Regions from separate parts of the Shewanella sp. NKUCC01_JLK genome, predicted to be linked through region 2. Evidence: predicted binding sites of a transcription regulator. Region 2 holds the regulator's gene; the other holds the start of a gene.
What was found. Region 2 encodes sigma-54, which starts transcription at its own class of promoters, with help from an activator protein. Its sites were predicted from a motif close to GTTGGCACGNNNNTNGNNT; they were not measured.
Positions count from the first base shown of each region.

Region 1 (6,033 bases), on a different contig from region 2:
TACGCCGCCCAAACCGAGTTTAGTGGATGGCAATGGGTTGCCGCCAACGGCAGTGATTAACCATTTAGCACAGCGAATAGTGACTGAGCTCGTTAAGCAAAATGATGCTTTGCGTTCTGATCAACCTATCGTAGTTGCAACACCAGTATTAGTGGGCGATTTGAATGGCACTAATGCGTTAGCGCAACAGTTACAGCAAGGGTTAATGACGTCGCTCCATAGCTTTCAGTTTAATGTGGTGGATTTAAACTTAGCTGATGGCTTGAGAGTCACATCTGACGGGGATTTTATTTTGACGAGAGATTGGCAAAAATTGTCGAAAGATCTTCCTGTTGAACATCTTGTCGTTTCGACTATGAGCGTAGTAACCAATGGTATGGCGATCAATACTCGGATTGTGAACATTAGTAACAATCGCGTGGTATCGGCATCTCAAACTTTTGTGACTCAAAAAGAGTTGGCAAACTACATGCAGCCTTCGGAGCAAATTGTGTCACAAAATGGCATCTTATATCGTCAGGCGAGTCCGGGCATGAATGAAGTACGTGTCTTAGGAGATGGAAAATGAAACACTACCTTTTATTACTTATCACGGGGCTAATGCTAACTGGCTGCGCTGCTAAAGATAGATATGTGCAATGGGAAGATGTGCCGCCGCCGAGTTTTCCTAAGTTAACGGCTATAGGATATGCGCCCTTAGCGACTCAACCGGCTAAAGAGCAATCACAAAGAGTGTTGATGGCTATGCAGGCATCAAAAATTGTAGCTTATCGTGAATTAGCGGAACAAGTTTATGGGCAGAAAATAACGGCAAACAGCAGTGTTAGTGATTGGATGTTGACGGACGATAATGTCAAAGCGTCAGTTTCTGGCGTGATCCGCGGCGCACGAGTCGTTAAGAGTTATCCAGCAGGCGAGCATTATGTGACTGAGTTAGAACTTGATTTTTCACAGGTTTGGGCGCTTTATCAACAACAGAACCGTCCACAACGAGTGAAGGAAGTGACGTATTTCTAGCGTTTTTGAGAGTATGTTCAACAGCATGTATTGAGCCGCGTATTTACGCGGCTTTTCTTTTTGTACAAGACATTAATATCTCATCAGAGCTTAGAAAATAGAATGCTAAGTGGGAGTGATGTGCTTGTTAGGCCTTTAAATCATTGCCTAAACTTGAGATAGTCGAGGTCTTGCCTTTATCGTTATAGGTGAGGCTGGAGGCGTTTCTGCTGGCTTGTAAAGCTTGAGCAAAGCGATTTAAACTCGCTAAATTCATCTCAATTAAACTGGCATTTTGTTCGTTTAATTCTTTGCATTCAGTCAATGCGTCTTTGATCTCGGCCATTTTATGCACGAGTTCGACTTGCTGAGTGAGTAGCGATTTATCACTGTGTTTTGCCAGAATATCATCATTAGTCTTTAGTTCTTTCAGACATTGCGATTTTTCGTTAGCAAGGGAAAGCAGTAAATCGGCGTTTTGGTCAACCAAAGCGCCTTTTTCCTTGAGTATGATTTGCTTAAGAACAGCCAAATGGGCGTGTTGTAGATCTACCAGTTTAGCTATTTCAGTCATAGTTACTCTTTATTTAAGTCATTAAGTTCGGCTTCAAAACTTGCAATATTGGCAGCCAACTTTTCAGGGTCAATTTTATAGCGACCTTCGGCAATAGCTTGTTTGATTTCGGCTACTTTCTTTTGATCAACTTCAGGAAGGCTAGCCATTTTAGTCTGAGCTCCTTGAAGTTGTTGTGCCTGGGCCGTAATGACCACTGAGTCGCTTCTTTGTGGTGTTGTCGATTTTGTAGCAACTTGAGCAGATTGATCGCTGCTCGTTTTCGTTGCGCCTGAACGAACTTGCGCAGTCGTTGCAGTGTTGAGTTTGCTAATATCAATTGCCATTTTAGGCTCCAGCGTCGTGTGTACGGGATTTCTTAACTGGGGTATCGGCAGCTTACAAAAAAGCTTTAGATTATTTTACATTCTTACTTCAACTTCGCCAATGCCTGTGACTATAGCATCTAGTTCTTTGTTTGAACTGCTATTTTTGACTCTGATCCGATCACCTTTATTGCCATCTTGTAGGGCTTCGCCCACTGTTTTGAGCTCGAATGAGCCAGAACGAACGTAGATAGATACCGAATCATTTTTACAAACGAAGCATAAGTTGTTGCTTAATATGGGATTATCTTTTGCTACTCGTCGTTTTACTCGCACGCCAGCCAATTTACTCGGGTCATCGAATTCGGCACCTCTCAAGCTATTTTGTTCAATGTAACGGACTTCTACTTGACTAGGAGAGATGAGTTCGCCTGGTGCTAAGATTTCGGTTGAGACAACAACGGGGAATAAGATATCCACCCGAACCGAGATATAGATTTGCCAAGGGTAAGCTAAGTCTTGTGTATCGCAGCTGACTTTTAAGGTGTTATTACGGCTAATTTCCCTATCGCTAGCCAGTTCTACTTTCATTGGAGATGAACATTGTGACGGCAGCATTCTTGCGTCAACCATCTGTGGCGAAATATTTACTTTGGCATTTTCTGGAACGGATATTTTTTCTGAAATAAGCGCTTTAGCTAATTCTGAGATTGCCGATACGGTGGGGACAATAGGCTCTGCACTCGCTAAAGCGGGCATGAAGAGGGGGAAAAGACTAAAAAAACAGACTAAATTTACTTTCATAATGAAGAGACTAGCTTGTAACGCCAGAATGCACCTATACTTTTATTAAGTTCGAAGCTGACCACTGTAATAATAATTTGCATCACTGTCAGAAGATTGACTCAGTTTCGACTATGTTTATCGATAGATAAGACGTAAGCAATTAATATGCCTATACTCAACTGAGTTATAGGGCCGAACATAAACAGAACAACAAGGCAGAGTTATGTCGAGTATTCTTGATTCAGTCAACAAACGAACCCAGCTCGTTGGACAAAACCGTTTAGAATTGCTGCTTTTTAAATTAAACGGTCGTCAACGGTTTGGGATTAACGTGTTTAAGGTGAAAGAAGTACTGCAGTGTCCACCACTGACCACTTTGCCTAAACTTAATCCTTATGTGAAGGGTGTTGCTCATATTCGTGGAACAACCATTTCAGTGATTGATTTGAGTGCGGCAACAGGGGGAAAACCTTTAGCGAGCACTGAAAACTGTTTCATCATTATTTCTGAATATAACCGTAGTGTTCAAGGCTTCTTGGTCAGTTCTGTTGAGCGGATCATCAACATGAATTGGGAAGCGATTATGCCTCCGCCGCAAGGTGCTGGCCGTTATTCCTATCTGACAGCGGTGACTGAAATTGAAGGTGAATTAGTTGAAATTCTCGATGTGGAAAAAATCTTAGATGAGATTTCACCGGTTAAAACGGCTATCAGTGAAGAAGCCAATGAAAAACTGACCCTCGACAGAACTCAGCATTATCATATTATGGTTATTGATGATTCTGCCGTGGCGCGTAAACAAATTATTCGTTCACTCGAGTCATTGAATTTACAAATTGATACCGCAAAAGATGGTCGCGAAGCATTAGACAAGCTTAAAGAGATCGCCAAAGAGATGGATAATGTGGCCGATGAGATCCCCCTCATCATCTCTGATATTGAGATGCCTGAAATGGATGGCTACACCCTGACCGCTGAAATCCGAGATGATCCTAAGCTTAAGCATATTAAAGTGGTACTGCATACTTCGTTAAGTGGTGTATTCAATCAGGCAATGGTTCAAAAAGTGGGGGCTAATGACTTTATCGCTAAGTTTAATCCCGACGAACTGGCTGCTGCTGTGAATAAGCATTTAAGTTTGTAATTGCTGTAGGTTAGTACCTAGATACGCTTTACGCTATAATCTCGACTTTATAACATGATGGTTTCGCACTGATTTTGGTGCTTGCTATAGGATTTAGGATGTGAATGTGCCAAATAAATCACTCGCTGAGGCTGAATATAATCAATTTAGGTTGTTCTTAGAGCAACACAGCGGCATCGTACTGGGTGAAAATAAGCAATATCTTGTGCGCAGTCGTCTTGCTCCTTTGATGGGCAAATATAACCTGCCATCCTTATCTGATGTGGTTAAGCATTCGATGAAGCCTACTGAGCGTGCGCTCAGAGCTGAAGTGATCGATGCTATGACGACCAATGAAACCCTTTGGTTCCGTGATCGTTATCCATTTGAGTTGTTGAATAATGTCCTACTACCTGAATACAGTCGTCTGGGGCGTCCGCTCAAAATTTGGTCTGCGGCTTGCTCGTCTGGCCAAGAACCATACTCATTGGCTATGACTATTCTTGAGTATCAACAGAAGAAGCCTGGTGCCTTGGCTGGTAGTGCTTCGATTCAAGCAACGGATCTATCTCCTTCGATGTTGGAACGCTGCAAAAATGCCGAGTACGATAGTTTGGCATTAGCGCGTGGTTTATCTGAAGAACGTAAGCGTCAGTTTTTTGATGCATTACCTTCAGGTAATATGAAGTTAAAGGATAATGTGAAGCGGTTGGTGAACTTTAGAGCGCATAATTTGCTTGAGAGTTATAGTCTGCTTGGCAAGTTCGACATTATCTTTTGCCGCAATGTGCTGATTTATTTTGCACCAGAGGCAAAGGCAAAAATTTTGCGGCAATTCGCTGCCGCTCTCAATCCCAAAGGGATTTTATTTCTCGGTGCATCAGAATCTATCGCTGGTTTAACGGACGAGTTTGATATGGTTCGTTGTAACCCTGGCATTTATTACCAGAAAAAGACTTAACTCAGCCGCTCTAAAGAAAATTACCGACAATTGTCGGTAATTTTTTACCCATCACTTGCTCATCCTTATTGTTATTCTCAAAATTTTCCTGATGTTGGCACATGAATTGCTTTATTTTCGTGAGAACACGAGGAGGCAATTTTATGGCGATCAATTTTGATAATGCACTGGGTGTGCATCAATACACTCTCGGTATTAGAGCGCAGCGGGCTGAAGTCATTTCAAGCAATATCGCTAACGCAGATACGCCACATTACAAAGCCCGCGATGTTGATTTTTCTGCGGCAATGCAGGCCGCTCGAGGCCAACAGCAGCGAAATAGTCTTGAAATGCAAGAGCCAGATAAGCATTTTGGGCTTGCGGAGTTGACTGGGCAATTTGTTAAGTTCCGTGTGCCAAATCAACCCGATACCGGTGATGGTAATACTGTTGATATCCAACAGGAACAATCGGCATTCATGCAAAATGCACTTGAATATCAAATGTCGCTAGGTTTTTTAGACAGTAAGTTTAGTGGCATGAAGAAAGCGTTGAGAGGGGATTAATCATGAGTTTATTTAGCATATTTGATGTTGCTGGCTCGGGAATGTCTGCTCAATCGGTCAGGCTAAATACCACCGCGAGCAACATAGCCAACGCGGATTCCGTTTCAAGTAGTGTAGATAAGACCTATCGTTCCCGTCATCCCATTTTTGAAGCCGAAATGGCTAAAGCCCAAAGTCAGCAACAAGCTTCTCAAGGCGTTGCGGTAAAAGGCATTGTAGAAAGTGATAAACCACTACTGAAAGAATATTCGCCCGATCATCCAATGGCGGATGCGGACGGCTTTATTTATAAACCGAATGTTAATGTCATGGAAGAAATGGCAGATATGATTTCTGCTTCGCGCTCATATCAAATGAATGTTCAAGTCGCTGAAGCAGCTAAGTCTATGCTGCAACAAACACTTGGGATGGGTAAATAACATGTGTTACTTAGGAGGTAAGCTGTGAGCCTCATTAATCAAATTAACCAAGCGTCGGCGCAGACGGCTCAAAATAAGAGTCAGCCAAATGCCGTTACGACGAATTCATCAACCAGCTCAACGGGTAATCCGTTTCTTGATGGCATACGTTTGCCAAAAGAGTCAATAGTACCGGAAGCAAAAAGCCAGCAGTTAACTCAAGATGACTTTTTCTCGTTATTAAGCCAACAGTTATCGATGCAAGATCCCTTTAAGCCCGTCGACAACGACCAAATGATTGCGCAGATGGCATCATTCTCGACGGTTGATGGTATTAGTAAGTTG
Region 1 is NZ_JAHKRD010000003.1:173,554-179,586, forward strand. It holds gene KO537_RS04735 (FlgO family outer membrane protein) at 1-568, shown strand, start outside; gene KO537_RS04740 (LPP20 family lipoprotein) at 565-1,017, shown strand; gene KO537_RS04745 (flagellar protein FlgN) at 1,145-1,570, opposite strand; gene flgM (flagellar biosynthesis anti-sigma factor FlgM) at 1,573-1,896, opposite strand; gene flgA (flagellar basal body P-ring formation chaperone FlgA) at 1,972-2,679, opposite strand; gene KO537_RS04760 (chemotaxis protein CheV) at 2,885-3,805, shown strand; gene KO537_RS04765 (protein-glutamate O-methyltransferase CheR) at 3,906-4,745, shown strand; gene flgB (flagellar basal body rod protein FlgB) at 4,889-5,290, shown strand; gene flgC (flagellar basal body rod protein FlgC) at 5,293-5,709, shown strand; gene flgD (flagellar hook assembly protein FlgD) at 5,734-6,033, shown strand, end outside.
Region 1: the regulator sigma-54 is predicted to act here: its motif matches at 2,816-2,834, upstream of flgA (flagellar basal body P-ring formation chaperone FlgA).

Region 2 (6,033 bases):
AAGATGATGCTAAATCAGACGCTCCGGCGGATAAACCTGTAAAAAAGCAGGACTCTAAATGACCCAAATCACCTTAAGAGCACAAAATCTGGCGAAAAGTTACAAGAGTCGCCAAGTGGTTAAAGACGTCAGTCTGACGGTAAAAACCGGTCAAGTCGTTGGCCTACTCGGTCCAAACGGTGCAGGTAAAACCACGACCTTTTACATGGTTGTCGGGCTAGTGAAGAGCGATAAGGGACATATCTTTATCGACGATGATGATTTAACCGCAGATCCTATGCATCTGCGTGCCCGCAAAGGCATAGGTTACTTACCGCAAGAAGCCAGTATCTTTCGTAAGCTAACTGTTCATGACAACATCATGGCCGTACTGCAAACTCGTAAAGAACTTAAAAACGAAGAACGAGAAGAAGAACTAGAACATCTGCTCGAAGAGTTTCATATCACCCACATCCGTGACAGCCAAGGCATGTCATTGTCGGGTGGCGAACGTCGTCGCGTCGAAATTGCGCGGGCTTTAGCCGCTAATCCTAAGTTCATTTTGCTCGATGAACCGTTTGCCGGCGTCGATCCTATTTCGGTTATCGACATCAAGAAGATTATCGAACAACTCAAAAGTCGCGGCCTTGGCGTACTGATCACAGACCATAATGTCCGCGAGACATTAGATGTATGTGAACATGCTTATATTGTGAGTCACGGAAACCTGATTGCCGAAGGAACTCCAGCAGAGATCTTAGACAATCAGCAAGTTAGGGCTGTGTACTTAGGTGAACAATTCAGGCTATAGTTAATCGAGCGAAGCCAATGGAGGCAATTTATACCGCCATTGGGCTTCACTCAAGATAATAATAAGCGACCTCATCCAACAATAATAACGTAGGGATCAGCGGTAACATGAAAGCGTCACTCCAGCTCAAACTGGGTCAACAGTTAACCATGACGCCACAATTACAACAGGCCATACGTCTGTTGCAACTGTCGTCATTAGAACTGCAGCAAGAGATCCAGCAAGCATTAGATTCTAATCCCCTTCTCGAGCTGGAAGAGGATCAATTCGACGCCACTAAAACCCCTGTAAACCAAACGCTATCCGATACGGATTTCAGTGAATCTAGCACTCTGCCACCAGAAAAAGACAGCTCCACCATAGACACGGCAGAGTCGCTAACCAAAGAATCCATGCCCGATGAGCTCCCCATGGACACCACATGGGATGAAGTGTTTACCGCCTCCCCAAACTCAGGCCCCGGCGGCAGTCGTGAAGACGATATGCCCTTCCAAGGCGAGACCAGTGAAGGTTTGTACGAACACTTAGAATGGCAAAAAAACCTCACACCGTTTTCTGAAACCGATTTAGCCATTGCCACCGCCATTATTGATGCAATCGACGATCAGGGCTATCTCACCCAAAGCACTGAAGAAATTCTCGAAGCCATGGGCAATCCTGAAGTTGAGCTTGACGAAGTCGAAGCCGTACTCAAGCGCATTCAGCATTTTGATCCCATAGGCGTTGCCGCCCGCGATTTAAGTGAATGCCTGCTGATCCAACTGTCGCATTTCGCCGCTGATACTCCCAACCTAGAAAACGCCCGTATGCTGATCAAAGATCATTTAGATCTGATCGCCGCCCGTGATTTTAGGTTGTTGATGCGTAAGACTAAATTAAAAGAAGATGAATTAAGGGATGGTATAGCACTCATCCAAACCCTCAATCCTCGCCCAGGTTTGTTGATCACGCCCAATAATGACGAATACGTTATCCCAGATGTGTCTGTGTCGAAGAAAAATGGCCGCTGGGTCGTTGAGCTTAATCCTGACTGCATGCCCAAAATCAATGTAAATCAACATTATGCTTCTATGGCACGCAGCACAAAAAACCAAGCCGATAGCCAATTTATTCGCGGCCATCTGCAAGAGGCTAAATGGTTTATTAAGAGTCTAGAAAGCCGTAACGACACTTTGCTTAAAGTTGCTAATTGCATAGTGCAATATCAGCAAGGTTTCTTTGAGTATGGTGAAGAAGCCATGAAGCCTATGGTGCTTAACGATATTGCTGAAGCGGTAGAAATGCATGAGTCCACCATCTCACGGGTCACAACTCAAAAATACATGCATACCCCTAAGGGACTTTTTGAACTAAAATACTTCTTCTCTAGCCACGTCGGGACTGACGATGGTGGTGAGTGCTCATCCACAGCAATCAGAGCCTTTATAAAGAAACTGGTGGCAGCGGAAAACCAGAAAAAACCATTAAGCGATAGTAAGATGGCTCAACTTCTGGCAGAACAAGGGATCAACGTAGCCCGCAGAACCATTGCGAAGTACCGAGAGGCTATGCTTATTCCACCTTCTAATCAGCGTAAAAGTTTATAACCTACAGTGGATATCGGAGGACGTTTCTATGCAAATAAACCTAAGTGGGCACCATATCGAAATTACCGAATCGTTACGTGCATATGTAGAAGAAAAGTTTTCAAAACTTGAACGCCATTTCGAACAGATCAATAATGTGCACGTTGTGCTCAATGTTGAGAAAATGCAACAGATTGCCGAAGCGAGAATAAACCTCATAGGTGGTGAAGTTTTTGCTACTTCAGAGCATGCTGACATGTATGCCGCTATAGACGCCCTGATTGACAAGCTTGACCGTCAGGTTATTAAACACAAAGAGAAGTTAACAAAACACTAATAATGGAACTTTGTACCATACTGCGGCCGGAGTGCACTACCTGCGCCACTCCGGGCAGCAAGAAAAAGGTACTGGAACTCATCAGCGACTTAGTCGCTGCCCAGTACCCGACCCTCTCATCTCAAGAGATATTCGAAAGCCTAGTGGCGCGCGAAAAGATGGGGAGCACAGGTATAGGTAACGGCATCGCCATTCCACATGGTCGACTAGCCGATATAGATCAGCCCATTGCCATACTCATTAAGTGTGAAGAGCCGATAGCATTTGATGCTATCGATAAGCAACCTGTTGATATTTTATTTGCACTACTGGTGCCTGCAGACCAATGTCAGCAGCACTTAAGTACCTTGTCTTGCATGGCCGAAAAGCTGAGCGACAAGCAAATATTAAAGCAATTACGCAAGACGCATGATGAAACGGAACTCTATCAGGTAATCACTGGATGAAACTGGTCATAGTGTCGGGCCGCTCAGGCTCAGGCAAATCTGTCGCCCTTAGGGTACTCGAAGATCTCGGCTATTATTGTGTCGATAACCTTCCCTTGCCATTGATTGGCAGTTTGCTTGAGCAACTCAAAGGCAGTAACGATCTCGTCGCCATCAGTGTCGACGTGCGTAACATGCCTGAGCAGGATAAGGTCTTAGTAAAACAACTCGCTAGCCTACCTCCAGATACTGAGTTAACGAGCTTCTTCCTTAACTCCAGCGATAAAATTCTGCTCAAGCGTTACAGCGAAACCCGCCGTTTGCATCCTTTGTCGAAGAGCCGAGTCTCTTTGCAAGAAGCGATAAAGCTGGAGGGGAAACTGCTCGAGCCTATGTCAAAACTGGTCGATCACTACATAGATACGTCGAATTTGAATATCTATGATTTAAGCGACCAAGTCCGACAAATTCTCCTTGGTAGTGTCGATAAAGAACTCGTGATCAACTTCGAGTCCTTTGGCTTTAAGCACGGAATGCCCACCGAAGCCGACTTTATGTTCGATGTACGCTTTCTACCTAATCCCCACTGGGAGCTGGCGCTGCGGCCATTGACTGGTTTAGATGAACCCGTAGCTGAGTTCTTAAATCGCCAACCACTGGTCAATAAGTTCATCTGGCAAATCGAAAATTTACTGGAGACTTGGCTGCCGCACCTTGAGCGTAACAATCGCAGTTATTTAACTGTGGCCATTGGCTGCACAGGTGGACAGCACAGATCGGTTTACGTCGCAGAGCAATTGGCCAAACGCTTTAGTAACGGTAAACATAAAGTGTATGCCCGTCATCGAGAGCTCAACAATGCCAAAGCTTGAACGTCAGATAACTATCTGTAATAAGCTCGGTTTACATGCCCGTGCCGCCACTAAGTTGGTGGTACTGGCTTCCGAGTTTGATGCGACCATCACCTTAATCCAAGGCGATAAACAAGCATCGGCCGCCAGTGTGCTTGGCTTGCTGATGCTTGAAACTGGTATGGGTAAAACCATTAAGCTGATCGCCGAAGGCCCAGATGCAGAGCCGGCTCTCGATGCCATTTGTGCCTTAATCGACGCTAAGTTTGACGAAGCCTGTTAGTTTCACTTCACACTAAGCACTTCATCGTTAGTTTCACTTCATGTCTAGTTTAAAAAACTTGTCATTCAGACATGGCAAAACATTTGTCGCTCGACGATACAAGCTACTGGCGATTACACTAGCGGTCATTGCGCTGGCCTTACCTTAGCCGCCTTAATCTGTGTCATCGACTGACGCTTAGTCACCGCTAAATCCTAGCCTAACACCAAGATCTCAAACCAATTTGCCGCACAATGGAGGACAAATGCCCGTAGATAATGCAGAAAACGATCACACCGGACATAGTCTTGACCAGTTAAACCAAGCGCTTAGCAGCGGCATGTTTGTACACGTGCGTAATATGCTGCAAAAAATGGCCGCCTCAGATATCGCGCTGATCTTAGAATCATCACCGCCAAATGCCAGACAAGTACTGTGGCAGCTCATCGATCAGGAACAAATAGGCGACATACTCGATGAGTTGAGTGAAGAACTCAAAGACCCACTGATCCGCAGCATGAGCCCTGAGCGAGTCGCGAAAGCGACAGCAAGCATGGACACCGACGATCTCGCCTATATTCTGCGAAGTCTTCCCGACGCCGTTTACAAACAAGTGTTGCAGTCGATGACGGAGCAAAATCGCCTGAGGGTAGAACAAGCCCTATCTTATCCAGATGAGACCGCCGGCAGCTTGATGAATACGGATACAGTCACCTTAAGACCCGATGTGAATATCGATGTTGTGCTGCGCTATCTTCGGCAAAGGGGCAACCTACCCGACACCACAGATACCTTATATGTGGTCGACAAACAGGACAAAGTCCTTGGCGGGGTTAGGCTGGCAGATCTGCTGACTTGCGCGCCAAGCACCACAATTCGCAATATCATGGATCCCAATATTCAAAGTATTCCGGTGAGCATGTCCGACAGCGAAGTCGCGCAGAAATTCGAACGCAATGACTGGGTATCGGCACCTGTCGTCGACTGTGATGGTAAGCTGCTCGGACGTATCACAATCGATGACGTAGTCGATGTTATCCGCGAAGATGCTGAACATTCCATGATGGGTATGGCGGGGATGGACGGAGATGAAGATACTTTTGGTCCTGTGCTAAAAAGTACCCTACGTCGCTCGCTCTGGCTTACTATAAACTTATTCGCCGCCCTGCTTGCCTCGTCGGTCAGCAATATGTTTGAAGGCACTATTGAGCAATTTGCCACTATCGCCATCTTGATGACAATTGTCCCTAGCATGGGCGGTGTTGCCGGTAATCAGACCTTAGCGCTCGTGATCCGCGGTATTGCTTTAGGCCATATCGGCCAAAGCAACGCTCGCTGGCTTATCGGTAAAGAGCTATCGATTGGTTTTCTCAATGGCTTGATGTGGTCGATTTTAGTCTTTGTCGCCGTGTGGCTATGGAAGGATGATATGGCACTGGCGGGATTAATTGGTAGCGCTATGCTGATCAATATGACAGTAGCTGGGCTTGCAGGTGCGAGTATTCCATTGATTTTAAAACGACTTAAAATCGATCCTGCCCTCGCTGGCGGTATGGTGCTCACCACAGTCACTGACGTGGTTGGCCTGTTCGCCTTCCTCGGGTTAGCGACGCTCTACCTGATGAACTAACGCTTTAACAGTTTGAGCTAATAACAAAAACGGCACCTCAAAGGTGCCGTTTTTTATCCCGCAGGAAAACTAAAGAAGGCTATTTTGCCGGAGGTTGGAAACCATAACTGCTCAAAATCGCTTGGCCTTTGGTCGATAGAATAAACTCAGCTAACGGCTTAGCGACAGTATTA
Region 2 is NZ_JAHKRD010000020.1:12,673-18,705, reverse strand. It holds gene lptA (lipopolysaccharide transport periplasmic protein LptA) at 1-62, shown strand, start outside; gene lptB (LPS export ABC transporter ATP-binding protein) at 59-790, shown strand; gene KO537_RS19095 (RNA polymerase factor sigma-54) at 898-2,376, shown strand; gene hpf (ribosome hibernation promoting factor) at 2,405-2,692, shown strand; gene ptsN (PTS IIA-like nitrogen regulatory protein PtsN) at 2,695-3,138, shown strand; gene rapZ (RNase adapter RapZ) at 3,135-3,989, shown strand; gene KO537_RS19075 (HPr family phosphocarrier protein) at 3,976-4,251, shown strand; gene mgtE (magnesium transporter) at 4,496-5,860, shown strand; gene KO537_RS19065 (molybdate ABC transporter substrate-binding protein) at 5,940-6,033, opposite strand, start outside.